DNA from 2 places in the Paenibacillus sp. GL_099_B genome. Region 1 is predicted to be linked to the other one. Evidence: riboswitches for the same ligand, from Rfam matches in the RefSeq annotation. Region 1 holds a riboswitch; the other holds the start of a gene.
What was found. A riboswitch is a leader RNA that binds a small molecule or an ion and turns the genes downstream of it on or off. The one in region 1 is predicted to bind glycine.
Positions count from the first base shown of each region.

Region 2: another riboswitch for glycine. It lies ahead of gcvT (glycine cleavage system aminomethyltransferase GcvT); the one in region 1 lies ahead of sdaAB (L-serine ammonia-lyase, iron-sulfur-dependent subunit beta).

Region 1 covers NZ_CM174430.1:487,673-503,093, reverse strand. The annotation lists gene AC3ITG_RS02440 (DapH/DapD/GlmU-related protein) at 357-917, shown strand; gene AC3ITG_RS02435 (ABC transporter permease) at 1,010-1,744, opposite strand; gene AC3ITG_RS02430 (ABC transporter permease) at 1,746-2,462, opposite strand; gene AC3ITG_RS02425 (ABC transporter ATP-binding protein) at 2,459-3,373, opposite strand; gene AC3ITG_RS02420 (HAMP domain-containing sensor histidine kinase) at 3,435-5,000, opposite strand; gene AC3ITG_RS02415 (response regulator transcription factor) at 4,997-5,680, opposite strand; gene AC3ITG_RS02410 (alpha-glycosidase) at 5,960-7,714, shown strand; gene AC3ITG_RS02405 (PadR family transcriptional regulator) at 7,863-8,375, opposite strand; gene AC3ITG_RS02400 (YhgE/Pip domain-containing protein) at 8,494-9,711, opposite strand; gene sdaAA (L-serine ammonia-lyase, iron-sulfur-dependent, subunit alpha) at 9,968-10,912, opposite strand; gene sdaAB (L-serine ammonia-lyase, iron-sulfur-dependent subunit beta) at 10,902-11,591, opposite strand; glycine riboswitch at 11,703-11,844, opposite strand; glycine riboswitch at 11,849-11,972, opposite strand; gene AC3ITG_RS02385 (MFS transporter) at 12,310-13,407, opposite strand; gene AC3ITG_RS02380 (phosphotransferase enzyme family protein) at 13,437-14,528, opposite strand; gene pstB (phosphate ABC transporter ATP-binding protein PstB) at 14,756-15,421, opposite strand, start outside.
Region 2 covers NZ_CM174430.1:5,530,881-5,546,301, reverse strand. The annotation lists gene gcvPB (aminomethyl-transferring glycine dehydrogenase subunit GcvPB) at 92-1,531, opposite strand; gene gcvPA (aminomethyl-transferring glycine dehydrogenase subunit GcvPA) at 1,675-3,030, opposite strand; gene gcvT (glycine cleavage system aminomethyltransferase GcvT) at 3,027-4,163, opposite strand; glycine riboswitch at 4,358-4,458, opposite strand; glycine riboswitch at 4,462-4,584, opposite strand; gene gcvH (glycine cleavage system protein GcvH) at 4,932-5,321, shown strand; gene AC3ITG_RS25155 (PTS mannitol transporter subunit IIBC) at 5,889-7,355, shown strand; gene AC3ITG_RS25150 (BglG family transcription antiterminator) at 7,355-9,460, shown strand; gene AC3ITG_RS25145 (PTS mannitol transporter subunit IIA) at 9,457-9,891, shown strand; gene AC3ITG_RS25140 (mannitol-1-phosphate 5-dehydrogenase) at 9,888-11,039, shown strand; gene AC3ITG_RS25135 (cysteine-rich CWC family protein) at 11,092-11,340, opposite strand; gene AC3ITG_RS25130 (endonuclease MutS2) at 11,433-13,439, opposite strand; gene AC3ITG_RS25125 (helix-turn-helix domain-containing protein) at 14,014-15,421, shown strand, end outside.

The sequences.
Region 1 (15,421 bases):
TCAGAGAAATGGGCCTACCCTCGAATAACCATGTAAGCCTTCCTAGAAACAGCTTTTTTTATTTTACTAGATTCCAATCTCATTTTGCTTACAATCTCGTATTAAAATTGTAATATCGTTATATAAAAAAGTTAAATTTTAAACTATATAAATTAAACCATTAATGAAATTGTATACCGACCAATTCGATTTGAAATTCCATGGTTGGATGTTAATTACAATAAAATAGATACAATTTGTATCACATAAGCTATAATCGATACAAAAAGGACGTGCGTGTCTGTACGGTTGATAATGGACCTATCATATTCTGATTTCTCAACGGGACGTCGCTAATTATGGAGAGGATGGATATCATGCTACCTATCAGGGTTAAGTATGCTTATCACAAAGTACGGGGGCTTACTTTATTCGGAAAAATTCAATCTTCCTTTGGATTATTGCCTCGAATAAGAGGCAAAGTGTATCTGAATAAATTTGGTGATCTCCGAGTGGGAAAACGACTCAATATTATAGGCAAACCCTGGGGGACGCAACTAACGGTTGTAAAAGGGGCCAGATTGACCATTGGGGATGACGTCATGATTAACGCAGGTGTGGGGATAGCAGCCAACATCGAGATCACCATTGGTAATAATGTCATGATTGGACCAAGAACCAGTATATTCGATAGCGCCTATCACCGAATTGACTCGCTTGATGATGGAAGCAACATGACCAAAAAAATCACCATTCAAGATAATGTCTGGATCGGTACCGGAGTGTTAGTCCTCCCGGGAGTAACCATTGGAAAAAATTCAGTTGTCGCTGCGGGGAGCACTGTCACCAAAGATGTACCTGACAATACATTGGTTGCTGGAACACCTGCAAAAGTAATTCGGGAACTTACCATTCATGATGGCTGGGTGAGAAAATAAATAAATCCCGCTCGACCACCATACGTAAATCTCAGAGTATGGTGGTTGAACGAGATCTTTATTCAATGTTGATCAGCCTTGATAAAGGTTGATTAAATTTCTTTTTTTCTAAAATATAACACTCCGATTAAAATGAAGAGAACTGCACTGCCCCCGACTACTGCAAGCATCGTCCCAAGTGGAACATTATAAGCTCCGAATCCCCCACCTTCAAACGGGGTCATCAGAATCATCGGTTGCGCCCAAGGGTAATACGGGCCAAATGTAGACGAGTTCACGATCAGAAGGTTTGGTACGGTCAACGCAAAATTCAATGCCAGCGGTGCGGCAAAGCTGCTCCATACCAAGGAAACGAACATTTGGAGAGCAGCGAGCGGCACACAAGCGAATAGTCCCAACAGCAGCTTACCTGCAAGGAATCCCCATGGGATGGGATCCGTCATGCCCTGGATCATACCTGCCAGCAGGATGGACCCTAACAACAGTAATTGTGTGCCTGCCAGAAGCAGAATCACGATGGTCAGTTTGCCTGCATATACGCCGTTCCGAGTAAGCGGCAGCACCAGCATTTGCTTCCAGCCTCCCCCCGCATGCTCGAAACGACAGACGAAAGACGTAAATACGCCGGTCAGGATGGGCAGCAATAACAAACCGTGCAGAAAGACCATTGAACCCATAAGCACATTCCATTGACCTGATGGTGTGGATAGCAGCCCAATCAGCAGTGCGATTAACGGACTCAGCAGAATCAGAAGCCAGACAGGCGATTTGCCCATTTTGAGTCGTTCGGAGGACAGGATTCGGAAATAGGTTGTTGCAAAACTCATCTTAGGCCACATCCTTCCGGCTAAAGTGCACCATACCCAGCAACATGATTAGGAGCCCCGCCCCTACACCCAAACCGACATACACAAATGGTTTCGGGCTGATCCAAGCCATCTGTGCCCAAGCAAGCGGAAAGTATGGTGAGATACTGAGTGCGAACATCCCCATTACTGCGAGTACAATCCCAAGAGTGACGGGAAGAGCCTGATTTTTATTTACCATCGTAAGCCATAGCTCCAGCGATAACACCGGAAGTGCGCCAGCCAGTGGCAGTAAACCCAGCTTGATTGCATGCGTCCAGGGAATCTCACCAGCGTCGAACCCAAGCAGCAGTCCCAGACCAATAGTTCCCGCTGTTAATAACAAGCAGGAGATAATGAGCAGCAAACAAGCGAGCAGGAATTTAGACAGATACACCGCAGGTCTCGTGATCGGCATCGCCAGCAATTGCTTCCACGATCCCTGTTCATGTTCAACATTTGCGATCATCGAGCTAAGAATCGTCGCCCCCAGCATCAAGGCAAGCGGTACAAAAACAACCACATTGTCGAGCAAACCCTCCCACAGATGATTCCCATACTGTTCTTTCAGATAATCCAAACGAAGCCCGAAGTTCAAAGCCTGCATGGCAGTCAGTCCAATGGGTGCCAGAAAAACGAGAAACCAGATGCCTTTGCCACGAATTTTGAGCCAGTCGGACGATAACGCACGGCCCGTCATACCGTTGCCCCCTCACTGATAACCCGCATGAACAAGTCTTCCAGGGATTGACGGTGCTCTTCCACACGATAGACCGCATGGTCCTGCTCAACCAATCGACGGACCAGCAATGCAATCGCGCTATTATCCATATACGGGAACGTGAGCGCCGCTCCTTCACGTTGACCGAATTGTCCCTGCTCTCGTGCCAGCTTCATCGCTTCTTCCGGTTCGGAAACGGTCAGTCGAATGGAGCTGCCCGTCTGGCTATGCAGATTGGCGATCGTATCCTGAAGGACCATTTTCCCCTCGCGGATAATGCCAACCCGGCTCGCCATCTGTTCCACTTCACTCAGCAAATGGCTGGACACCAGCACGGTGATACCGTGTTCCAGCGGCATACGTTTAATTAGCTCCCGGATCTCCTGGATGCCCGCTGGATCAAGACCGTTCGTCGGCTCGTCCAAAATCAGCAGCTCCGGCTGACCCAGCAAGGCACTTGCAATCCCCAGACGCTGTTTCATTCCAAGCGAGTAACCTTTTACGGAACGTTTGGCATCCCGGGTCAGATCCACGATGGAAAGCACTTCGGCAATCCTCGATTTGGGTACATTTAATATCCGGCGCAAGGTTTCCAGATTCTCCACCGCGTTCAGATGACCATAGTATGAAGGATACTCAACCAATGACCCTACTCGTCGCAGAATGTCCATGCGATCCTTGCGGATATCCTTATCAAATATACGGATGACACCTTTGGTTGGCTTGATTAAGCCAAGAAGCATACGAATGGTTGTTGTTTTGCCAGCGCCGTTGGGACCAAGGAAGCCATAAATGTCTCCCTTTTTAATATGCAGATCAAGTTCACGGACCGCCGCACGGTCCCGGTATGTTTTCCATAAGTTAGCGGTTTGAATAATGTTATCAGTCACTGTTTAATCACCTCGGATATCATCGTAACCTTCCAAGGTTAAAGCTGAAGTCGGCTGAAGTTTAAGTTTTGTTTAAAAAAAGGTAGGGCCTTGATTTCCCAGCTCCCTCGCCACTATAGAGGCACACCCGCAATCCATTCTCAGAGCTGTCTACCCTCTTCCGCAGCCCCATCTCACGAATCAGCAGATCCACGATGGATAACCCCAGACCTGTTCCCTTGGTATCCGAATCTTCCTGCAATCCTAGGCCCCTATCCTGAATAACAAGAGCCTTCTCCCCATGGATCTGTTCTGTCGATATGCCAATATATTTTCCACTCGCTGCATGACGGATGACATTCTGAAACAGGTTATCGAGAACACGACGTAATCCCTGCTCATCCACCTGCCAGAACAACGGTTCTTCCGGCAGATCGATATCAATCTCAAACTGCTCTTTCTCCCACACGGGATACCAGGCCGCTGCCGTTTCTCTGACGATTCGCAGGACGTCCTTCTGTTCCAGCTTCAATGTATATTTTCCGCTGGTGAGCAGGTTGTACGATAACATGTTATCGATCAATCCACTCAAATCATCCATCTTGGCTTCCATACGACGCAATGAAGTATCCGCACCCGTGCTTAGTGGTTCTTTGTGAAGGGAATGCATATGTCCACGGATGACGGTCAGCGGTGTACGCAGATCATGCGACAATCCCGCGACAAGACGTTTGCGAAGCTGCTCTTCCTCCCGCTCCCGGTGACGGCTGTCTGTCAACTGATGCACCATTTCGTTGAACGATTCCTCCAGATGTCCAATCTCGTCCGATCTGCGAATCTCCACAGGAAGGGGAATGCCTTCCTTACCCGGAGTGATCATCGCCGTCTGGAGCCGGATGAGCCGCTTGCGAATTCGCGCAAAGAACAGGATCGACATGATGATAAATAACAGGAAGATGATCATCATCAATCCACCCAAATACAAAAGTTCCATAGGCCAGTTGTTCTGTGGCTTTTGCAAAAGATACCTTGGAACCTCAATCACCATAAACCCTTGTCCCTTGTCTTCACTATCTCCACCCACAAAAGAAACAACCGTTAGCGGATCACGATAGGAGGCTTCCTTCATAAATTCCAGGGAGCTGTTTGCATTCCATATCGAAGGAATCCGGGTCTCTGTATTCGGATGATCCAACGTCCATTTCAATGTCGTCATTGTTGTTCCATCCACGGTGGACTCCGATACATCAACGTCCTCTCCAGCGAGAATAAATGCCGTTTCACCGTTTTGGTCCACACGGTACATCGAAGATTTAGGATATTTACGGTGCAGCTGTTCCATACGTTGATTGATTTTTTCAGATGTCGCCCCATCCAGCTTCTCGGATTCCCGGGTCCACAGGTTGCTAATTTTCGTGCTATCGCCATAAGGTGCCGTATTGTCTTTATTTGTATTGTTCACCACCACCACATAGATAATGGATGTAATGGGGAGAACGACCGGCACAAACAAAACCGCTGCCAAGATCAGGAGAATATATCGGGACATCAAGGTCCGTCCAAAACGCATTTTCCGTTTGCCTGGAAGACTACGTTTCACTCCCCTATTCCTATCGGATGGATCACGCATCGTCGCTTTTCTTCTCATGGCTTCTTCACACGATACCCAACACCACGAACGGTTTGAATGATGGTTGGGTTCGCCGGATCACGCTCCAGCTTCTCGCGCAGATGCCGGATATGTACCATTAATGTCTTGTCCCCGTCCAGATAAGGCTCGTTCCAAACGGCTTCGTAGATCTGTTCCTTGGTTCGAATCATGCCCATATGCCTGAGCAGGTAGGCGAAGATATGAAACTGTTTGCCCGATAAAATAATTTCTTCCTCTGTCTCCTCATTCACGATCCGGTGATCCTTCTCGTAGATGGACAAGTGGTCCAGTTTTACCACGGTATCGGCCGAGATCGCTGTCCCTGCCTTCCGAAGCTGGACTTCAATCCGTGCGGCAAGTTCATCGGGATGGAATGGCTTGGTTACATAATCATCGGCAAAATCAAGCCCATGCAGCTTGTCGTCAATGGACGTTCTAGCCGAGAGCATGACAATGGGCACTTCAGGATGTTCCTTTTTGAGTCGCTGTCCTACCGTAAATCCATCCAGTCCCGGCAGCATGACATCCAGAATAACCAACGAGCAGCCCCCGGCAGCTTCAGCCGCACCTTCACCACTTCCGAGCCATACCACCTCATATCCACGCTCCTCCAAGTCGGCCCTAACCCATGTAGCAATTTCCGTATCGTCTTCAATGTATAACAGTTTCGTTTTCATGCGCGTATTCGTTTCCTTTCTATACCCTTTGGGTTAATTATATATTTGAAACATAATGAAGTATCTTGTTTATATAAAATGTACGAATGATGATCACACGACCATGGATATCCTTTTATTTTAAATTATACCTTAATCATCCGCTTCGCATAATTCATGCAGGGATTGAGAGGTTGATTCAACAACATAAGCATGTGGCATTCATCCCGAGATTGATTTGCATCGAATGCGGCTACTTGCTCACATACTACGTGTGTATACGACGGGAGGAACTTCATTATGCTGCTGGAAGCCATCTATCATCAACCAAAACGGAACTGGGCCTACGCCTACGATAAGGATACCATTCGTCTGCGTTTGCGTGCCAAAAAGAATGATCTCACCGAGGTACATGCCCTGACTGGGGACAAATACGCCTGGGATCGCACCAAAGAGCTGGTTCCTTTAACCAAATATACATCCGATTCCATGTTCGATTATTATGAGGGACAAGTAAAGCCTCCGTATCATCGACTGAAGTATTCCTTCCTGCTGAAAAGTGGCACAGAACAGATCTGGATGACCGAAACGGATTTCCAAACGCATGAACCCGACGATCCTGGTCACATGTTCCAGTTTCCGTATATCCACCCCGGAGCTGTATTTACACCGCCTGCGTGGGTGAAGGATGCGATCTTCTATCAGATCTTCCCTGAACGATTCGCAAATGGCAACCCGGACCTCGATCCAGAAAAAGTGGAACCCTGGGGTGGTGAGCCGACCCCGTTTAACTTCTTCGGCGGTGATCTCCAGGGCGTCATCGACCATCTGGATTACTTTGAAGAGTTGGGCATTAACGCCATTTATTTCACACCCATCTTCGAGGCAACGACCAATCACAAATACGATACCGAAGATTATCTACGAGTAGATCGGCATTTTGGTGATGCAGATACGGTCAAACGGCTTGTTGAACTGTGCCATGCACGCGGAATCCGGGTACTACTCGATGCGGTGTTCAATCATTCCGGGAAGACGTTTGCTCCATTTGTCGATGTGCAGAAGAACGGGGAGAAGTCCAAATACAAGGACTGGTTCCATGTACATGAATTCCCGCTGGACGTGAAGGATGGCATTCCTACGTATGAAACCTTTGGATTCGAAGCCCATATGCCGAAGCTGAACACGGAAAATCCTGAGGTGAAGGCGTATTTGCTGGAGGTGGCGGAATACTGGATTAAGGAAGTCGGCACCGACGGCTGGCGGCTGGATGTCGCGGATGAAGTGGATAATGCATTCTGGCGCGACTTCCGCCGAGTGGTCAAGGCTGCGAATCCGGATGCCTATATCTTGGGTGAGGTATGGAATGAGTCCTCCTCCTGGCTGCAAGGCGATCAGTTCGATGCCTCGATGAACTATCCATTTACGGAAGCCGTAAATCGCTTTTTTGTAAAAGATGTCATGCACGCCGCACAGTTCGCGAACTCGATCGGTCGACAGCTGTCCCGCTATCCGCTGCAAGCCAGCGAAGTGGCATTTAATCTGCTGGACAGCCACGATACACCACGGCTGCTCACCTTATGTGAGGGCGACCAGCGGAAGATGAAACTGGCCGCGCTGTTCCAATTCACTTATATGGGTACCCCGTGTATCTATTACGGGGACGAGATTGGGCTGGACGGCGATCATGATCCCGGTTGTCGGAAATGTATGGAGTGGGATGAGACGAAGCAGGATCGCGAGCTGTTCACCTTTTATCAGAAGCTGATAGCACTGCGCCATGCCCATCCTGCCCTGCGTGCAGAAGGCAGCATTCGATTCCTGCAGGCCCGTGAAGGCGGAAGCCAGCTTGTGATGGAACGACAGGATGAGGAGGAGCGTATTCTGGTCCTCTTTAATCGTTCGGAAGAAACAGCTATCGTCGAGTTGGAAGCAGGTGCCGGGGAGTGGACGGAGTTATTTGGGGAGAATTATCGTACAGCCAAGGAAGAGGGAATCCTGGCCGTTGAGCTGCCCGCATATGGATATGCTGTACTAAGTACAGATATCGCGTAGCTTTTTAATATTGTTGTGTCTTTACAATTCCAACGCACTACAAGCAACGCCGAATAAGCGCTCACAGGCCTGTTACTGATCTGTAGAGCGCTTTTCTGCGTTATGGATGGATCTTCAATTGATTTAGGGACATGGATACTATTGAAAGCTACTGTGGCGCGGTCAGCTGTTCCTTGAGCAATCGGATGGTAGCCTCATATTGCACAAGCCCCACTTGCATACATAAACGCTGTGCAGGTGAGATCTGTTCGCCGAATTGCTTCATCTGGCGCTGCAGCTCGGCATACAGCAATTCTTTACGATTCAGCTCCGACCGGACCCACCCTGCTACGGTATCTTCATCCGCCAGTTCTCCGAAATACAGACGCATCAGAAAATCAGAACGGAACACCTCGGCTTCCAGGGGACTCATCAAATAGGTATTGAACTCCGCAGACCCTTCCGGTGTTAATGTATACACATTTTTGTCAGGTTTCCCTTCTTGTCTAACGGATTCTTTGGTCAATAACCCTGACTTTTCCATCTTCGCAAGTGTGGGATAAATGGTGCCAAAGCTGGCATCGAAGAAAAATGAAAAATATTGTTCAAAGTACTGCTTGATCTCATATCCGGAACATGGCTGATTGTGCAGTATTCCGAGGATGACATGCTGCGTGTTCATCGGTGTACCGCTCCTTTCCAATTGCTCTTAACGTATCACATCCTCCCTTATACGTTCAACATCATCAGACGTCCACGGATCGGCTTATCCGGCAAAAGGGGGCTTATCGTTATCCATGTTATCCACGATCAGGTGAAGGCAGGTTTCCAGTCAGAGCGACAGGTGTCGCAGCAGACTTGGACTCCAAAGGTATGCCGGATTGTGCAGGACCTGAACGTTTGACCCACGTGCACACAGCTCCCAGAAGCAACGTCGCCGCTCCAATTACCACCAGAAGCAGAACATCATGACTAATCCCATCGCCGCCAAGCACCAGATTCATCATGCCTTCCACCGCGTAGGTTGCTGGCAGATAATGACCGATCTGTTGATAGAAGTCAGGCATGACATCGCGCGGAATGGTTGCGCCCGATGACAACATCAGCAGAGGCAACAATGCACTGTTTAACCATGCTCCAGCATTTCCAAGCAGCAACAAGCTCAATTGCGCCACGAATAGAAAAGATAGAGTAATCAACAACTGAAATAGCCATAACATCCACCATCCATCTGCTGATGATACTCCCATAACATGCATCATCCCCGCTCCAACAAGCGATACGATTAATGCAGCACCAACATTGATGATATTGCGTGCCCAAAAGCGTTCCCATTTCCCTGCCTTGTTACTTAGTTCACCAGAAACCTTTTGCAGATTCATGCCAAGCAGCATTGCACCTGTAAACGTAGCTGTCACAATCAACATTGGTACCATGGAAAAAGCAAAGTTATGAACTGGATTCAGCCGTTCCACTTCTGCCTCCACCCGGGAAGATAACCCCGCTGCCATCGCATTCGCCTGATCGTCAGCCATACCTGATTGATTCAGCACTCCCCGAATGCTGTTTTGCTGTACTTCACGGTTCAACGTCGCTGTAACTTGTGCGGATACGGTCTGCATCACACTTTTTACGGTAGCCACGTTGGATTCATTCATTACATACTTCACTGCCACCGGGCTCGACAAATCTCCCGCCTGCTGCATGAAACCGGATGGAATCTCGATAATCATATATACATCCCGGTCCGTTAACATCTGTCTGGCTTCTTCCATTGATTCAGATGGTTTGATCACGAAATGAAGCCCCTCTGCAAGAGACTTTGCCACCGGCTCCGCCGCAGCCCCATCTTCATTTACGATGGTTACTGCAAGCTGATTCATCCGTGCATTTACCTGATCATATCCACTAAGCCAAATGGTATTAAAAAAAACCTGGAACAATACGGCTGTAATTAACCCGACTACTGTAGCTCCATTTTTCAAAAACAGAAGACTCGTTTGAAAAACACTTTTCATGTTATCCATCTCCTTAATTTGTATAACTTATTCTCGGTCCTATATATCTTGTTGATATATAACAATACATAATATATCTAATCGATATATAAACGTCAATACCTTTTTATTTTTCTTGTTGGAACAACAAAAAAGCCGATACGCTTCTTCTTCAGGAAGAATTCGTATCGGCTTTTTTATAATAATGGGAGCAGATCATTACCGTTAATGATCCAAGTTCCACGAATTAAATTCAGTTCTTGTTCGTTCATGGATGTTATGCCTTGGCTTCTGGTTCATTTTCAGCAGGAGACTCAGCTTCAATCTCAGGCTCCGCACGCTTCGCCTTTGGTTTAGCAAGCTTCTCCATCATTTTCCGTCCTGTCGGTGTTTGGGCAAGCCCACCTTGGGCCGTTTCACGGTGCCTGCTCGGCATCGCACTGCCCACTTCCAGCATGACATCAATGACTTCGTCAGAAGGAATGGCACTTCGTACCCCGGCCAGCGCCATGTCGGCCGCAGCCAAAGCGGTTACGGCACCCAGTCCGTTACGGACGATGCACGGAATTTCCACGAGGCCTGCGACAGGATCGCAGATAAGGCCCAATGTGTTTTTTAACGCGAGACCTACCGCATGAACCACTTGCTCCGGCGTTCCTCCACGCAGCTCCACCATAGCTCCAGCGGCCATGCCGATGGCAGAACCCACTTCAGCCTGACAGCCGCCCTCGGCACCGGAGATAAATGAATTGTTGGCAATGACGTAACCGATCGCTCCCGCACAGAACAGACCGTTCACCAGATGCTCGTCACTCCAGCCAAAACGCTCCTGGGAGCTGATAAACACACCCGGAATGATGCCGCAAGAACCGGCTGTCGGTGTCGCTACGATCCGGCCCATGGAGGCATTCACTTCCGATACACAAAGGGCATACGCCATGGCCAGTGCAGAAGCATCTCCAGAACAAGTCTCACCTTTACGAATGTACTCAGCCATTTTTTTGCCGTCTCCGCCAGTCAAGCCGCTGCGTGATGTTGTATCTTCTGTTAGCCCTTTGTGTACAGCTTCCTTCATCACCTGATAGTAATCCGACATCTGCCGCACAACATCCACTTCCGAGATATTCGTCTCCTGAACCTGCTCTTCGATCATCAGCTCGGCAATGGTCTTGGACTCTGCTGTACAGATGGTATTCAGTTCATGTAGATGTTTAAACCGCATCAGGCTCGACCCCTCTCTTCAAATCAATCACGCGAATGTCCAGCATATGATCCAGCGACCGCAGACGGTTCAACATCTCAGGATTCGGCACACCATCCATCTCCATCGCTGTCAGTGCTTCACCATCCCGGGCTTTCCGATCCACTTGCATGTACCCGATGTTCACCCCGGACGAACTGATGGTGGAGGTTACCGAAGCGAGCACCCCTGCTTTGTCCGAATGGCGAAGTACAAGTGTGGGGAACTCTCCGCTGATCTGTACACGAAAATCATTCAATGCATGCACCGATACACTACCACCGCCGATGGAAGCACCGATTAGTGAACATTGACGGTCTCCGTGCCATAGTTCAATCTTGACCGTATTCGGATGAGGAGCAGGCAGGCCGCTTGTGAAAAACTCTACCTCCATACCCGCTTCCTCTGCATATTGTTCTGCATCCGGTATACGTGGGTCATCAGTCACATAATCAAGCAGGCCACCGATCAACGCAAGATCCGTACCATGCCCCTGATACGTATCAGCAAACGAGCCGTATAGAGTTAATCGAGCGCGTTCAGGCGTGCATCCCAGCCACTGACGGGCAATTCGCCCCAATCTTGCCGCTCCAGCCGTATGTGAACTTGATGGACCTGTCATGGACGGACCAATAATTGAAAAAACATCTTTAAAACGCATCGCAAACCCTCCATTTATAATCGTCATTTTCATCCAGACGTACACCCATAATGTTCCTTTATTACTGAATGATGACATGAGAAAAGGACAGAAGAAGGCCCTAGGCCCTCTCTCTGTCCTCGATACCTGAGAGTTTCATGATAAGCAGCGCGGCGAATCGATGCATTCCTGTATTCACAGGTGATGTCACCCTGCACACCGTGCTGCTTGACCATATACCCCTTGGGTGGCGCAGTTCGCGCACTCTCCAGAGTTGCGTCCAACGATGGTACATTTACCTGAGAGATTAACCGCTGCGCCGGGTGCGTAGCAGCTTGCTCCTTCGGTGCCCGACAGCTGCCATTTTACTCGACAAGCTCAGGTCTCTCCCGCTCGCTATCATTCGCTGTATGGAACCATTCTGATTTTGTACCAGAACGATAATTGAAGTTTTTAATACTTTCTCATTAAGATTAATCGACCGGAAGATCAGTGTCAACAAACTTAACGATTTCTTTGCGAATATTTGCTTTTTACCATTTTATACACAAGATAAACTAACGAATTGTAAACTTTCATCACATGAATGTGTTAATGCGTTTCATCTCGAAAGCGTATACATTGTTCATTTTCTATTAGCCAATATCTGTGTTTAATACTATCTATGTTATGTTCCACAGAACGGTTCGGGTATTCAGGCAACCATTATTCTGTACTAGAATTGTTGTGTTTCTGCTTGTCACCCCACCATCGCCTTAGGCTTCGCCGGTTCATCGTAATACCTGCTTCGGGAAGGAAGCATACTCGTCACCAATCCCAACGCAGCCAGCAGCATAACCCCAGATACAACTGTATATACCATACGAAGTGACAACTGCTCTGCCACTACCCCTGCAATCAAAATGGAAGCCACCTGCAGCAGACTTAACACAAGTCCAAGTACACTACTCATTCGCCCCATCAGATCGACAGGGATATTATTTTGATAAAAGTTAACCAGGCCCGTATTCGCCAGTGCCGAGCACAGACCGAGCAGAATAAAGGCAACCGCCGCCAGCTCAAACGAGAATGAACGGGAGAAAAGAAAATAATCCAGCGACATGCCGACTACCAGAATAATCTGGAACAGGGCATATATACCGACCACGTAGCCCGACTTCCGGCTAAAGCTCAGTACAGCTCTCCAATCCTGGGCAACCATCTGAGGGGTCAGTCTGCTGCCTGTCCCTATATTCTGTTCTCCAATGCCCAGTTTGGGAAGAAACATTAGAATCAACGCAGAAGCAACAAAGGAAACCGCATTGGCATAAATGGCTGCCGCCGGAGATAGATAAATCAGCATCACTCCTGCAACTGCTGGGCCGGTAATAAATGCCCCTGAGCTGATCAGGGCTTGTAGGGAATTGAAGCGCTTGCGCCGTTCAGCAGGTACCAACCGGGTAATGTATACCTGAGAGGAAGGGACAAATATAGATGAAGACATGCTGATCAAAAACATCACTGCGTACATCATCCATAGGCTGGACATCAGTGGGAGCGCCGCCACCAACAATGCCCGTAGCATATCAGCACCAATCATCAGCTGTCGCTGATCATAACGATCAATCAGGCTGCCTGACCAAAACTTAGTGCACACCGAAGCAATCGGCGAGATAATCCACAACCCTGCGACTGCCGCTGGAGACTGTGTCATATTCAATACCATCAGGTTAATCGCCACAATATATATGAAATCACCCAGATTGGATATGCCCACTCCGCTAAGTAGCAATCCGGCATGCTTCCAGCCACCAGACTGCCCCTTCGATGCAACTCTCTTTGCACGAATGTTCTTCATAGCGCTACCCACCCACTAGAAATCACAAATTATAACTCATAGAAAATACTCTCGTTCTGTACATATGGTCTACAAAATTTGCTGCATATAAGAGGCATTCGCTCTTTCATCCATTCGTACCTGGACTCATTCTCCATCTGAAATGCAAAATAGCCGAACGTAAAAATCAGCATGAATCCTTCCATTAACCGAATATCACGCTTCGTCAGTGGTCCTGTCTGCTCCGTATATCCCGATAGGAAGACATCCCGTTCCTCCCGATTGAAAATCGTAGCCGCACCTCCGGCATCAAAGAGATAGTAGCCATACCCGTATAAACAAAAATCAATCATAGATATGCCCTGATCCGTCACTAGCAGATTGCCGCGGGTAATATCTCCGTGTATTACTCCCCATGTCTCGGCATTCTGCGGATACGTTTCGAGTTGCCCGTTAATGTTCTCAAACGTCTCACGAATCAGATCGAAATCTTCAGGAGTAAAGATGCCACGTCTAACGCCTTCCTCCAATTGCTCCAACATGACCAGATTCTCTTTGATCGAGCCATAGGCTGGTCTTACTCCCGTTTGCTCTAAGGCAGGGCTATCGTTATATATATCTGAGATGATCGCCTTATCAGCGTGCTGTTCACGGTCATTCGTCTGCTGCCCGCTTTCAGACTTCAGTGAACCCACCTGTGGCTCAGGAGCTCCCGTTGGTCGTCGTCCATATTGGTGCAACGTCTGCAACTGTACGCCCAAATCATGAATCTGCGCTGTTGTCAGACGTTCTCCCTGCTTAATATCCCTGCCCTCAATCCATTCCAGAACAGTACAACAGATCTCTTCTCCTGCTTCGTCCAACCAGACGGTGACCCACTCATCCGATGTATTTCGCACAGGTATCTGCACTCGCAATGGGCTGGTAGCCCGTAATTCATAAAGTAGATTCATCTCTGCTTCAAGTGCAGGTCGTGTATGCTGGATGCCCGTCATGCTTGCAAAAGCGGCTTTATGTATACGCAATAGGTATTTCTGTCCGGTTGATTCATCAACCACCTGATACGTTAGATTTTCATTATGTCGGATAAAGGAAATTGCAGGCTTTTCTATGGAATAATGCGAGATAATTTCATTTGCCATGGTGTCATGGGAAATCTTATGGGTAGTTATGATCTACATCTCCTTCTCTTATCAAATTAAAGGTAGCGTTTACAAATATCGTAGCATGATTGTTTTTACTTTGGCAAACTATTCCAAATACGTGCTTATGTAAAAAAGCATAACCCCCGAACTGCATCGCCCGGGTGCTATGCTTCCTTCTATCTCTATAAATCTATCTAGATCTCATACTCCATCCAATATAACAATTAACCGAAACGTCCCATAATATATTCTTGTGTCAGACGATTGTCCGGGTTGGTGAAAATATGCTCCGTATCTCCGTGTTCAATCATGCTTCCCAGATAAAAATAAGCTGTATAATCCGAGATGCGTGCCGCCTGCTGCATATTATGGGTAACAATTACGATCCGAAGATCCTTCTTGAGCTCCGAGATCAACTCCTCCACCTTACCCGTTGATACCGGGTCAAGCGCGGATGCCGGCTCATCGAGCAGCAAAATCTGCGGATCAACCGACAACGCGCGGGCGATACAGAGCCGCTGCTGTTGTCCACCCGAAAGGGCCAGGGCAGATTCATTCAGTCTGTCCTTCACTTCGTCCCAGAGCGCAGCGCGGCGCAGGCTTTTTTCCACAATTTCATCCAGTGCCTTCTTGCTCTTGATACCGCGGTAGCGGGGGCCAAACGCGATATTATTGTAAATGGACTTGTGAAAAGGATTCGGCTTCTGCCAAACCATGCCGATCTTCTGGCGAAGCTTGATTACATCTGTGCCCGGCTCATTCAGATCATTGCCATCCATCCAGATATGTCCCTCCGTGCGGGAACCGGCAATCTCGTCGTTCATTCGGTTGAGCGACCGCAGGAATGTGGATTTACCACAGCCGGATGGTCCAATGAGTGCCGTTACACT
Region 2 (15,421 bases), 2.1 Mb from region 1:
GAGGGATCGTATGTAAATCAAAATAAAAATAAAGCTCTTGCTGACTTGGAAACATCAGCAAGAGCTCAGTGTGACTAAAATTATTACATCATTAACTGCAAGCACAGTTCAGTACAGGTTTACGGGCCGCTGTTGTTTCATCCAGACGGGTAACCGGTGTGCCATAAGGGGCATTGAGTACTAATTCAGGTGTCTCTTCTGCTTCCTTGGCAATGCGAATCATCGTATCGATGAACCCATCAAGTGTTTCTTTGCTCTCGGTTTCCGTTGGTTCGATCATGATGCACTCCTCAACGTTCAGCGGGAAGTACACGGTTGGCGGGTGATACCCAAAATCAAGCAATCGTTTGGCAACATCTAGTGTACGTACACCATACTGCTTCAACCCCCGACCAGACATAACGAATTCATGTTTACACACGCCTGGATATGGAATCTCGTAGTAAGGTGCGAGACGGGCCATCATGTAGTTGGCGTTGAGCACCGCACATTCAGATACCCGGCGCAAGCCTTCAGGTCCATAGGTACGAATGTAGGCATAGGCACGGACCAGAATGCCGAAGTTACCATAATACGCTTTGACCCGGCCAATGGATTGATCGCCTTCGCGATCCAATTCATATATACCCTCATCATTTTTAATGACCATCGGTTTCGGCAGAAACGGAATCAAGCGGCTCTTCACGCCAACCGGGCCGGCACCAGGTCCACCTCCGCCGTGCGGAGTACTCATCGTTTTATGCAAATTCAGATGCACCACGTCGAAGCCCATATCGCCAGGTCGGGTGATGCCCATAATGGCATTGGAGTTGGCACCATCGTAGTACAGCAGGCCACCTGCCTGGTGCACAATGGAGGCAATCTCCTGAATGTCTTTTTCAAAAAGTCCGAGTGTGTTCGGGTTGGTCAGCATCAGCGCTGCGGTATCCGAACCAACTGCTGCGCGAAGTGCGTCCAGATCTACCAGACCATCTGCGCGGGAAGGGATCGTTACCGTTTCGAAACCTGCTACGGTTGCACTTGCCGGGTTGGTCCCGTGAGAAGAGTCCGGTACGATAACTTTCGTGCGCTGTTCACCACGACCTTCGTGGTAGGCACGGATCATCATGAGCCCGGTCCATTCGCCATGTGCTCCAGCGGCCGGTTGCAGCGTAACGGCGTCCATACCGGTTAGTCCGGCAAGGTCATTTTGCAACGTGTAAAGCAGTTCAAGTGCACCTTGAATGCTGGATTCATGCTGATATGGATGAATTTTGGCGAACCCGTTGTAACGGGCCACATCCTCATTAATCTTCGGATTATATTTCATCGTACAAGAGCCCAGCGGATAGAATCCGTTATCTATCCCGAAATTACGACGAGACAGGGCAGTGTAATGGCGAATGACGTCAACTTCAAAAACCTCAGGCAATGCTGCTGCTTCCGACCGAAGCATTTCCCGGGGAATCAGGGAATCCACAGCTTGACGGGGAACGTCGCATTCAGGCAAGGAATAAGCGACCCGACCCGGACTGCTAAGTTCAAAAATCAACGATTGCTCCGGTGCTGGAGAGGCAGCCTGGTTAGTGTCTGTTGTGCTGGTTTCAGGTTGGCCCGAAGTGGAGATAGAGGTTACCGTTTCCGATTGTCCTTGAGCTGATGTCGTCGTAGTTGTCTTTGTTGTCGTTTCTTGAGTCACAGCGATCCCTCCAATACACGTGCGAATTCGTCGATCTCTTCCTTGCTGCGTCGTTCAGTAACCGCAATCAGCATATGTCCGGCGAGCTCGGGATAATCACGTCCAAGCTCATAGCCGCCAATGAAACCTGCATCGAGTAATTTCAGTTGTAGTGGTTCCACATTTGTTCCTTCAGGCAGTTGGATAACAAACTCATTGAAAGTAGGTGCGGTAAACGTAAGAGAGACGCCTGGAATTGCGGTAAACGTGTTAAGGGCATAATGGCTCTTTTGCAAATTCAAATCAGCGACGTCGATCATGCCTTGTTTACCCATAATAGACATATAGACAGAGGCGCTTAGCGCGAGTAACGCCTGGTTGGAACAGATGTTGGACGTCGCCTTTTCCCGGCGAATATGCTGTTCCCGTGCTTGCAGCGTGAGTACAAAACCACGCTTGCCGTTGCGGTCCGTTGTCTGGCCTACAATTCGGCCAGGAATCCGGCGCATATGAGCCTGGGATACGGCGAAGTATCCGCATGTTGGGCCGCCGAGTGAAGCGGCGATGCCAAGGGGCTGCGCGTCGCCAACGACGATGTCAGCACCCAGCTTGCCTGGGGCTTCCAGCAGACCCAGCGATAGCGGGTTGGCGCTGACCACGAGCAGACTCTTGTGCGCATGCGCAAGATCTGCGGCCTGTTTTACATTTTCCACGGCGCCGAAGAAGTTCGGGCTTTGGATCATGACGGCTGCGGTGTCATCGGACACGGCGGCTTGCAGGGCATCCCAGTCTGTTACACCATTTTGATATCCAATCTCAACAATCTCCAGATTGAGGCCGTGAGCATAAGCTTGCAATACCTGACGGGATTCGGGGTGCACGGTACGTGACACAATCAGCTGTTTGCGGCGGGTTGCCGCTGCGGCCAGATTGCCTGCTTCCGCAAATGCTGTCGCACCATCGTACATGCTGGCATTGGCTACAGCCATGCCTGTTAACTCACAGATGTAGGATTGAAACTCGAAAATCGCCTGCAATTCTCCTTGGCTGATCTCGGGTTGATAAGGTGTATAGGCTGTATAGAACTCGGAACGGGAGATGACATGATTAATGACGGAGGGAACGTGGTGATCATAAATGCCTGCACCCAGGAAACTGGCGTGTGTCTCGAAGTTGGCATTCGCTCCCGCTAGCTTCGACATATGACGTGTCAGTGCGTATTCATCCAGTTTGGAGGAAATAGGCAGTTCGCCCTGATAGCGAATCTCCTGTGGAATGTCATGGAACAGATCCTCAATCGTTTCCACACCGATGGTTGCCAGCATGGCACTCTGATCCTGCTCGGTCATGGGAATGTAGCGATGCTTGCTCATGCTTGATCAGCTCCTTGAGTAGGTGTCTTTGGCGCACGTGTCCGTTTATGAAATGGGGTCTTCACGACCTCGGCTTTCAGTTTCTTGCCACGAATCTCAATCTCCAGCGGGGTACCCAGTGCAGCATATTTACTGTCAATCAAGGCCAGCCCCAGATTGCGTTTCAATGTAGGCGATTGGGTGCCTGTGGTCACTTCACCAATCTGCACGCCTTCGGCGTAAATCGGATAATGGGGGCGGGGAATGCCCCGTTCCAGCACTTCGATGCCGACCAGCTTGCGGGCAGGCCCATCATTTTTTTGCTGCAACAAGGCTTCATGTCCGATAAACGGTCCGGCATTTAGCTTCACAAACATGCCAACGCCAGCCTCCAGCGGTGAGATGGTTGAAGACAATTCCTGTCCATACAGGGGAAGCTTAGCTTCAAAACGCAGGGTATCCCGGGCACCCAGTCCTGTCGGAACGAGTCCGTGACCTTCTCCCGCTTGCATCAATCCGTTCCAGACCTCAGCAGCTTGTTCCGCAGGAACATAGAGCTCAAAGCCATCTTCACCCGTATATCCGGTGCGGGATAACAACAATGTAACACCACATACCTTCGCATTTGCCACAAAGCGGAAAGGCTCAATGGAAGACACATCGGTGTCTGTCACCGTTCTGAGAATATCTACAGCCAGAGGACCTTGGAGGGCGAGCAGCGCCGTTTGATCCGAATCATTGGTCATTGTTACGCCTGGCGTCATATGCTGTTGCAGCCATGCCCAGTCCTTGTCGATGTTGGAGGCGTTAACTACCAGCATATAATGCTGGTCTTTCAATTTATAGATCAGCAGATCATCGACCACGCCGCCATCCGGATAACACATTAACGTGTATTGGGCCTGACCGGGAACGATTGTTGTTACATCATTGGTGGTCATGTGCTGTAAAAAAGCTTCTGCGTGTTCACCTTGTACGGTGAATTCGCCCATGTGGGATACATCAAATAATCCGGCACGTTCTCGCACCGCTTCATGCTCTTTCTGAATTCCGCTGAATTGCACAGGCAGCTCCCAGCCGCCAAAATCAATGCATCGTACGCCTTCATATTGCTGATAGAGTGGAAAGAGTGGGGTTCTAAGCAAATCGGACATCCAATCACCTCGTCATGGGCCGTCAACCGGCCGAGTGTATAACCATGGATCAATGAATTTGGCATCATATTTTATAAAAGAAGGTAAGGACGCTATAAGGCAGCGCCGCTCTATAACCTGTTTTCGTTTTTTTGGGAAAAAGGAAAAGGACAGGCCAAAGAATCGGCATGCCAGAAGCACGCTGTATTCTTAGGCTCTGTCCTTGGTACCTGAGAGTTACCCCGCCGCCTGATGCAGCAAGTTTCCCCTTGGGTGATCATAACGCCCACACAGGGCGAATAGATGCTCTCCAGAGTTGCGTCCCGTAAAAGTCCTTTTGCCTGAGAGATTCACCTCCGCTTGTCGGTGGTTTACTCCTTCGGCGTTACCGCATGTACACCCTGATTCGGGTGTCAAGGGTAATCTCTCCCTTTACATTCATCCGCGGGTATTGCATAGACCAATTAAACACATTTACTACTCTCATTAAAGCCTGAATCGTCTATTGATGTCAAGAACGATATCATAGAAATGAATAAAAAATCCGAATGATATTTTCAATTCACTTCACAACGTTCGTCTATTTATAAAGAGTGCGCTTACTTTTCTAATATTCACCATTATATGTAGGGAGGGTCCATTTGAGTTACAGGCATATAAGGAAGAAAAACAAATAAATTGTGAGGTATCTTGACATTTGAATCGAAAATATCATACGCTATGTTCTGGGAAAAAGGTTAAGGTCAAAGAAACGCATGCACTCATTAATGAAAAGCGAGGCGGATATCGATGAGCGAATTGAAAAGTGATTTCCTGTACAGTGAAGAGCACGAATGGGTGCAGACCGTAGGGGAGGATACCGTACGTATTGGTATTACCGAGTTCGCGCAGCATCAGCTGGGTGACATTGTGTTTGTGGAATTGCCTGACCTTGAATCGGATGTAAAAGCGGAAGACGGCATTGGAACGATTGAATCCGTCAAAACCGTTTCGGATTTGTTTTCTCCTGTCAGTGGAACGATTATTGCTGTGAATGATGCATTGCAGGATTCCCCGGAGCTGGTTAACAACTCCCCATATAAGGAAGGCTGGATGATTGAAATTCGTGTTGAGGGCGACCTGACAGCAGCACTTTCCACATTGATGAATGCGGATGCGTATCGTAAACATACGGAATAATATTAAGGTGCAAATTTCCGCTAGATACGGAGTTTCAGCTTGATGGAAAAGTCCGTTTAACGTAATAAAAATGAATCGATTGATTATAGATCCGGATGGTGATACAGCTCATTCGGAGAATACTTAGGCGCAATTGCCTCACCTGGGACAGGGTGAGGTAATTGCGCTTTTTTTCGTTGTTAACTGATGAATGGGATGGAATGAATATCAATCTAACGTGTTTCATCATTATTTCTAATTGAGATAGAAACAGCTCATTTAAATAGAATAAATTTACAATTTCATTTGTCATTAAAATGGGGCATTTCGTGGGTATGATACATGAAAGGGAATAACAGGTTCCAATCCATATACAGGTGTAAATAAGGAACAATCCTTTAAATTTAAATCTTGTCATCAACGTTCATGACGGAAGTAGGTTTTCATTTCGTTGTAGAAGATACCGTTTTCATTTACGATATGGTTGTAAATTAAAGATTTATTGCAGATTTGTACCTTCGTTCGTCTGGATCATCGTTGTCAAAATTCAGTGGAATCAAGGTTTAATATGTTGAGGAGGTTTTCAATATGAGTTCAGTGGACGCAAAGTCCGAAAAAAGCGGAGGAATACGGGTCGGCGTTCAGAAGTTTGGACGTTTCCTAAGCGGTATGGTTATGCCGAACATGGGTGCATTTATCGCCTGGGGTCTGATTACGGCATTGTTCATTCCAAAAGGATGGTTCCCTAACGCAGATTTTGCATTGCTGGTTGATCCAATGATCAAATATTTGCTGCCTTTGCTTATCGGTTACACAGGCGGTACCATGGTACACGGCCAACGTGGTGGTGTAGTCGGTGCGATCATGACCATCGGGGTTATTGTCGGCAGTGACATTCCAATGTTTCTTGGTGCTATGATAGCCGGACCATTGGGTGCCTGGGTCATTAAGAAATTTGACAAAGCTGTCGATGGCAAAATTAAATCAGGGTTTGAGATGCTGGTTAACAACTTCTCCGCTGGTATTATTGGTGGGATTTTGGCCCTTCTAGCCCTTAAAGGCATCGGGCCTTTCGTTGAAGCGATTAGCAAGGTGTTGTCAGCCGGGGTAGAAGCTTTGATGAATGCTGGTCTTCTCCCGCTGGTCAATCTGATCATTGAGCCAGGAAAAGTATTATTCCTGAACAATGCGATCAACCATGGGATTCTGACACCAATTGCTACGGATCAAGCAAGAGAATTGGGTCAATCCGTATTATTTATGCTTGAATCCAATCCAGGACCTGGACTCGGCATTTTGCTGGCATACTGCTTCTTCGGTCGCGGATCTGCCAAGTCTTCCGCTCCAGGTGCTGTAATCATCCATTTCTTTGGCGGGATTCACGAGATTTATTTCCCTTACATTCTGATGAGACCGATACTGATTCTGGCTGCGATGGCTGGTGGTGTAGCGGGTACATTGACCTTTATGCTAACTGGAGCTGGTTTGGTTTCAGCACCGTCACCGGGAAGTATCATTGCTTACTCGTTGTTAACACCTAGGGGTGGATACCTTGGCATGTTTGCAGGGGTAGCCGTAGCTGCGATCATCTCGTTCCTCGTAGCATCCATACTGCTCAAAACAGGTAAACAGAAGGACGAGGAAGATCTGGATAGTGCTTCCAACCGCATGAAAGATATGAAAAATCAGGGCAAAACGGGCAACCTCACCGTTGATAAAGACAATCGTGAAGCTGACCGTGCAGCCGATATTGCTTCTTCGGCAGTAAAAACGGATATCAATAAAATTGTATTCTCCTGTGATGCAGGTATGGGTTCGAGTGCCATGGGGGCCTCGATTCTGCGGAAGAAAATGAAGGCAGCCGGTGTGGATATCGCTGTAACCAACACGGCGATCAGTGAGATTCCACAAGATGCCGACATCGTCATCACACAGAAAACATTAACTGACCGGGCCAAATCCGTGGCTCCAAATGCAGAGCATATTTCCATCGATAACTTCCTGAAGAGTCCTGAATATGAGGCACTGGTGGAGCGCCTCAAATCCGACTCCTGATGAGTAATATTACAAGGAGACAGCGTGAGATCGTGGAGTTCCTGCTGGAGCATCCTCATGAGGTAACTGCTGGCGATATAGCTGTTGCGGTCAAAGTAAGCACTCGTACCGTACATCGAGAGTTGCAGATGATTGAACAATGGCTTGAGCCCCTTGGCATGAGATTGGAAAAAAAATCGGGAACCGGGGTTCGAATTGATCCCGGTTCCGATGATTTGGCCGTATTGCGTCAACAACTTGAGCTTAACGAATATGTGGAGTTTACGCCCGAAGAGCGTAAACTCTTCATGCTTTGTATTTTGCTGGATGAATCCGAGCCTGTGAAGCTGCTTGCATTGGCCTCAGATTTGAAGGTAACCGTGTCTACGGCAAGCAATGATCTGGACGATCTGGAGCCACGCATTCAGCTGGCAGGATTGAAACTGGTTCGCAGGCGCGGATATGGGGTCAAGATCAATGGAAGCGAGCTGGCTCATCGCATGGCTATTTCCACGCTCGCTCTTGAATATCTGGATGAATCCGATTTGTTCGGTAGACAAGCGGAGCAGGGAGTTTCCAAAGTAAACAGCAAACTTCTGGAAATGATAGGGCATGAAGATGTACTTACGGTCGAAAATGCATTATGGCAGCCGGATATTGAGTGGTTGGAAAATATCCCGGAACGTCAATACATGAAGCTGTTGATCCAATTGTCTGTAGCGGTTGTGCGGATTCGCAAAGGCTTTGGAATAGGTCGGGGCACACAACAGGACAATAAAGACGTTGGAATGCCTCTGCAAGGTGAGCGGAAGGTGCCGGAATATTTAGCTTCCAGACTGTGCGGTGTTCTATCTGCCCAGCTTGGGCTGGAGTTTGTGGGCCAGGAGCAGGCTTATTTTCACAGGCTGCTGATTGAAATCGAGCAATCGATTCATTCCTCGCGTTTGCTGCCCATAGACGATCTGGTCTTACTCGACATGGTGCGTTCTCTCACAGATCGAATGCAGGAGAAAACTCATTATTCGTTCCATGAGGATCGCCTGCTCCGTGAAGGTCTGATTGCCCATATGGAGCCGGTGCTGGAACGAATGGATGGGCGGCAGCTCATCCGTAATCCGTTACTTCAGCAGATTCGCAAGGATTATGAATCACTGTTTGAGGATGTAAAGAAAGCAGTGCGAGAGGCTTGGTCCAATACGGATGTGCCGGATGAGGAAATCGGGTTTTTGGTAATGCACTTCGGTGCTTCCATTGAACGGCTGCGGGTGTTGAAGCGTGAAATCAGGGCTGTCGTCGTCTGTACGAGCGGGATCGGATCTTCACGGATGTTATCGAGCCGTTTGTCCAAGGAAATTCCCGAAATTCGGATTGTGGACAGCGTGTCCTGGTATGAAGCCGCACGTATTCCGAAGACGGAATATGATCTGGTTCTCTCTACCGTGGATCTGCCAATGGATAAACATCAATACTACAAGGTGAGCCCACTGCTGACGGCAGAAGAAAGTGAACGTTTAAGGCACTTCATCAGGACAACGACGCTTCAGCGGGAACATAGTCCCCCACCTGAAGCAGGTTCAAGGACAACAGGACGGGTTTCCGATCCAGTTGGATTGGAAGCCACACTGATTGAAATCGTACAGATTATTGGCAAGTTTCAGGTGTTCCCGCTGGATAATCAGGATATCGGATTTTTGGAAACGGCCTACGCCATGTGCAACGTTTTGCATCAATCCGGTGTGTTGAATAATCCAGAAGAGATTGCCAGGCTGCTGGAGGAGCGTGAAGCGGTTGGAAGCCAGAAAATTCCCGGGACTTCCCTCGCTTTGTTTCATACACGCAGTGATGGCATTCACAGTCCTTCAATTACGCTGTTCCAATTGACAGAGCCGCTTCTACGCACTTCGGAAGACCCGGCAGGTGTCAGCCATGTGCTCTTGATGCTTGGACCCAGACAGTTATCGAAGGAAAGTTTGGAGGTACTGAGTGAGATCAGTGCACTATTATTGCAGGAAGAAATGATTGCATTACTTGAAAAAGGCAACCGGGATGATCTTATTCATTACTTATCCCAAGAGCTTGCGGGATTTTACCGCAGCAAAACCGAAATTGGAGGTATTCAAACATGAGTGTGTTAACTAAAGATAAAGTCATCATGAATGCAACGGCTCAGGACAAATACGAAGCAATTCGTATGGCAGGTCAAATTTTGAAAGATGCGGGACATATCACCGCTGAATACATTGACAAAATGCTGGAGCGTGAAGAGATTGTCTCCACGTACGTCGGCAACGGACTTGCGATTCCACATGGCACGAAGGAATCCAAATCATTCATTTTGTCCACAGGTATATCGGTCATTCAGTTCCCGCAAGGTGTTGATTTTGGGGAAGAGAAAGCGTATATGGTAATTGGTATCGCTGCTCAGGGCGGAGAACATATGGAGATCCTGACCAGCATCGCAGTCATCTGCGCCGAGGAAGAAAACATGGAAGCTTTGCGTCATGCTCAAACTGCTGAAGAAGTCATCACTATTTTGGAAAGTGAAATGGAACTATGAAGGCCCTTCACTTTGGAGCAGGTAATATTGGACGTGGCTTTATCGGATTGATTCTGTCCCGTGCAGGCTACAATGTCGTTTTCTCGGACGTTAACCAGGAGCTGGTTAAGGCTCTAGAGCAGCGTGGAGAGTACACGGTTGAACTGGCTAACGAGGCCAAGGATCTGGAGACAGTTACCGGTGTGAGTGCGATCGATGGCACTAATCTGGATACCGTAGCCCAGAACGTTGCAGAAGCTGAACTGATCACAACCGCAGTAGGTGTGGGGATTTTGAAACATATTGCTCCCGGTATTGCCAAAGGACTTACGTCCAGACTTGGAACGGGTGATGTCTTCCAGCCCCTTCACATTATTGCCTGTGAAAATGCAATTGGAGCCAGCACTCAGCTGAAAGAACATGTATATGGTCTGCTTGATGAGCGTACTCGCCTGCTTGCGGATCAGTACGTGTATTTCCCGGACTCTGCCGTAGATCGGATTGTGCCGATTCAGCATCATGAAGATCCATTGCATGTACAGGTAGAGCCTTTCTATGAATGGGTTGTTGACCGTTCACAAATGGCTCCTGCTTTCAAACCGGTTGAGGGTATAATGTATGTGGATGATCTGGAGCCTTATATCGAACGGAAGCTGTTTACCGTAAATACTGGACACTGTATTGCCGCTTATATTGGATATGTGAACGGGTTTGATACAATTCAGAAGGCTATTGCCGATGAAAAAGTCAAATCCATCGTATACGGTGCCTTGCAGGAAACCGGAGCAGTTTTGGTGAAGCGTTTTGGATTCAATGCCGATGATCATCAGTTGTACATTGCCAAAATATTGGAACGGTTCGTTAACCCGCACCTGACGGATGAGGTAACACGTGTAGGACGTTCTCCACTGCGGAAACTGTCCCCGAATGACCGTCTGGTTCGCCCAGCTCTCCAGGCTTACGAGTATGGAACGGAGACAACACATTTGGCAATGGGCATGGCCGCTGCCTGCAAGTTCGACATTTCCGAAGACCCGGAAGCGGTAGAACTCCAGACTACGATCCAGCAAAAAGGGATTGAAGCAGCACTCAGCCAGTATACGTCCATGGATGAGAGTCATCCTGTACTGAAGCAGGCTGTAGCGCATTATCAACAACTGCAGAAGTAACGGTCTGTATTTCAATACAACATCATATCGATAGAAGAAGAGCCTCACAGGGTTAACTGTGGGGCTCTTTATTTTGCTCTGTCTTCTTTTTATACGTATCCAGACATGCCTCGCAGATGCAGGACTTCCTTCGCTGTTCTGCCGGAATGGGGTCAAATACCCCTTCTGGGAACACAGCCCGGTTACACCAGCATTCTGAATGAGGACGACCAGCGGCATAGGAGCAGCCATTGGCCTCCCCACACAAAGGACATACAAGAACTTCTGGAGTGACTTTGTTTGTATCTTGCTCAACAGACATACGAGTCTTCCTTCCCCCATGAATTTCAAACCACGAACGATCGATAGGTTTATTAAAGTGTAGCAACTCAACCCATTATATCAATCCTGTGGTTATTCTTCAGGGGGCAATTCAATCTTCAGTCCTTCCACATGCTTGCGACTCATCAGTTTGCGTTTCTTACGGTTCTCTTTGGTCTCCAGCACAATGTCGAGGTCATAGTCACCCGGATATAGTTCATCTGCGGAGATGTGCAGAGTTAGACGTTTCTTGTGAATTTTGACTTTACGTCCGCGCAGCATGACTCCGATATTTCCGCGACTGTCCTCCAGATCACACACAATGCCTGACTGGTTCAGATAGGCTGCATAGACGCGATCCCCTTTTCGGAATACTTTGGCAGGGGAAGTGGGTTCTAATGTTACAGGCCGATCAGATTGCTTTCTTGTTCCAGTTTGTATGGACGGGCTGACAGGTTGAACTGTCTTCCTTGCTTTATACAAGTGTTTTTGTTCAGCCATGCTGTTTGTTTGCGATGACGACGAATTCACATTGGGCACGGATGGACTAAAGCTGGAAGAGACACTTTGCGAGACACCCTGATCTGAAATGAGCTTGGATCGCTCAATAATGCGTTGTGGCATACCAAGTTTCAGTGCAATGGAATAGGCATAGCTGTCCCCGGCTTCTCCGATCCGCAATCGATAAAGAGGTTGAAGAGAGACCGTATCGAATTCCATTCGTGCATTCTCAAAGCCAGGCGTGGCTGCTGCAAAATGTTTGATTTCCCCAAAATGGGTGGTGGCGATAACGGTAGCTCCGCGGCTGTGTAGCTCCTCCAGCATGGCGATGGAGAGTCCCACTCCCTCACCGGGGTCGGTACCAGAGGCCATCTCATCAATAAGCACAAGTGTCGATGAATCGGCTTGCTCCAGAATGCCAATCATGTTGCGAATATGTGCAGAAAAGGTACTAAGTGCTTGCTCCAGGCTCTGTCCATCGCCGATATCAACAGCGACTTCATGATATACGGCCATCTCGCCATCTTCAGCGACAGGGACAAGCAGGCCGGATTGCATCATCAATGTGAGCAGGCCCAATGTTTTGAGCGCAACCGTTTTACCACCCGTATTCGGCCCTGTAATGATTAGTGAGGAATACGTTTGACCAATTGCAAAATCAAGCGGAACCATGGATGCACCCATAAACGGATGGCGGGCATTATGAAGTTGAACCCGTCCATTGGCATTGACACGTACAGTCCGTCCGTCCATGGTCGCCGCATATTTCGCTTTGGCGAACAGGAAATCCAGAATCCCTACTGTTTCCGTATTTAGCGCAATTTCACGATTATAAGACTCTGCCAAGGAGGTTAAGTCACCAAGAATTTTCATTTCTTCCCGTGATTCCTCCGCTTGCAGTGAAGTCAGCTCCATTTGCAGACCTACTAATTCAGCAGGCTCGATATATACGGTTTGACCGCTTCCCGATTCATCCAGCACACTGCCTTTAACGTGTTTGCGGAATTCTTTCTTAATGGGCAGCACTGTTCTTCCACCACGCTGACTAATCACATTTTCCTGCATGATGGAGCGGTGTTTGCTTATAAGAGAATCCAGCTTGCGCTTCATGCGTTCCTCATTCACTGTCATTTTTTTACGAATACGTATCAGCTCCTTGCTCGCCTGATCCTGAATGCGTCCACTATGGATACAGCGTTCAATCTCACTCAGCAGGGATTCCATCCATATCATGGATGAAGCGTAGCGACTAACTGTGGGGGCAACTTCGGCTTTGCCCTCCATGTATTTCATAAGCTGTGCACAGCTGCGCAGAAACTGGGCGAGATGGCTGAAATCTCGTTCCGTAAATAAATAACCGGTGCCTAGCAGATCCATAATGGTCTCCATACCATCTAGTGAAGGAATAGGCACACTGGCGCCGTTACGAATCAAAGCAGCCGCTTCAGCGGTCTCTTCCAGCCGCATTTGAATCACAGAAGCGTCCACCATTGGCTTCATGTCTCTTGCATAACGTTTGCCCAAATAGGATAGGGCACAGGCTGCAACGTTTTTTTGAATTTGGTGATAACCCAGACTGTTTAATGTGTTTTCATTCATGCTTAATCTCTCCTTGGTTATAAAATGGAATTCGGTTTAAGCGATGGAGCATATTCCCGGAAAACGCAAAAAGGGCGCAGAATGAACAAACGTCATTCTCCGCCCTTAACGTAAGGGAAAGCAGGGCCCGTTATAGGTCTATACAAAAAAATCCACGCTGAACACAGCGCGGAAATAGACCCGGACACGTACAATCCCGGAGGCGATTTATGATATCCGCTGTTCTTAACTAAGTACAGGGTAATGGCGCATCATGAAATACACGTATGCCACAAGGCACAAGTGAATCGAAGGCCAAACTCCTGAATATGAAACTTGGTTAGTTAAGAACGCTCACCGACATCAAAATCTCTCCTTTGATTGAGGAATATGCAACTAATATAAACTGGAAATTACCTTGAAGTCAACCTTCAAGAATAAATAGTGGACTTGAATAAGAATGGGTTTTAAAATAACAATAGTAAATTAATCCAATGAAAGCGATATTATACATACGTTTTGCATTAGATCGAGAAGTGATTCCGAAATCGTTCTCGTTCAAATAACGCAAAATGCACAAAGGAGGATGCTCTTTTTGCCTAAATACCTGCTGCGTTTGCTCTGTTTTACCATGATTCTCGGAGCCCTTCCAGTCATTGTTATTGGTTCAGTCTCCTATTCGATTGCTTCACGTGACATTGAGCAGAAGGTGCGGGAGAGTAATTTGCAGATTCTGCATCAGACCCAAATGCGGGTAGAGCAAGTATTGCGCAGCCTGCAATTATCATCCATCCAATATGTGAATTCTCCACTGGTATTACAAGCGATGAAAAAACCGCTGGACAGCAGCGAATTTCAGGAAATTCGTGATCTGACTTCCGGATTTAATAATCTGCAATCGGTTACAAATATTGATCAGGCCTATCTCGTGAATCTGGATGAAGACTGGGTCGTTTCGATGCGATCCTTTGGAAAATTGGATGATTTCAGTATTCGTGACCGGATTGGTTCCTATTTGAAATATGCAAACAGCCTGTTCTGGGTGACGCAAAATGTGAGTTCAACCAAAGAAAGTATACCGGTATCGGCCGGAGTCGGTGAAGCAACACAGGAACCCGCGCCTACCCTTATATCATCGGACAATGTAGTTAGCATGGTGTTCAAAATTCCGATGATACCAACGAATGTGAAACCAAAAGGATTTCTGGTTATAGACATAGCTGATACAGAGCTAAGTACGTTTCTAAGCAGAAATCCGAATTCTGGGGATATGTACGTCCTTGATCGGGAGCAGAAATATTTTCTCAACGATACAGAACAAGACGGGAAATACGACACGCTGAATCAGGAAATCCACGAAAAGGTACAAAAGACGGGACAGTCGGAGGGTTTCTTCAGTGCAGAGGTGGAAGGAAGCCAGGTGGCGGTTAGCTACAGGCAGTCCCCACTCAATGGCTGGTTGTATGTGTCCGTTGTATCGCTAGGTCAGATAACCGCCCAGTCGCAGAAAATTGCATTGGTTACGGGAGTGGCTACACTAGTCATGTTATGTTTGACGGGACTAGTAGCCTTCTACGGCAGTCGCAAGATGTATTCTCCCATTTCCAGACTTCTGCAGTTTACAAAAGGACTGGATTCTCCGTTGGCTCCGTCGGGACGCCGTCAGGATGAATTTATATACATCGAAGAGCGATTGTCTACCTTGTTCAGTTCGGAGAAAACGATGCGTGAGCAGATGAAGGGCCAGCATGTTCATTTACAGGAATTTTTTATGACCAAATTGCTTACAGGCAAAATATCGGAAGATGACTTCAGGTATCAGGGTGAGCTGTATGATTTTCCGACATCATGGTCCAGGCTGGGGGTGCTAACACTTCAAATCGATACGCTTGAAGGGACAAGGTATGAAGAGCAGGACCGGGATCTGCTGTTGTTTGCATTGAACAACATGGTGGGTGAACTGCTGTCATCGGAGATTCGTTTTTCCCCTGTTATGCTTGATG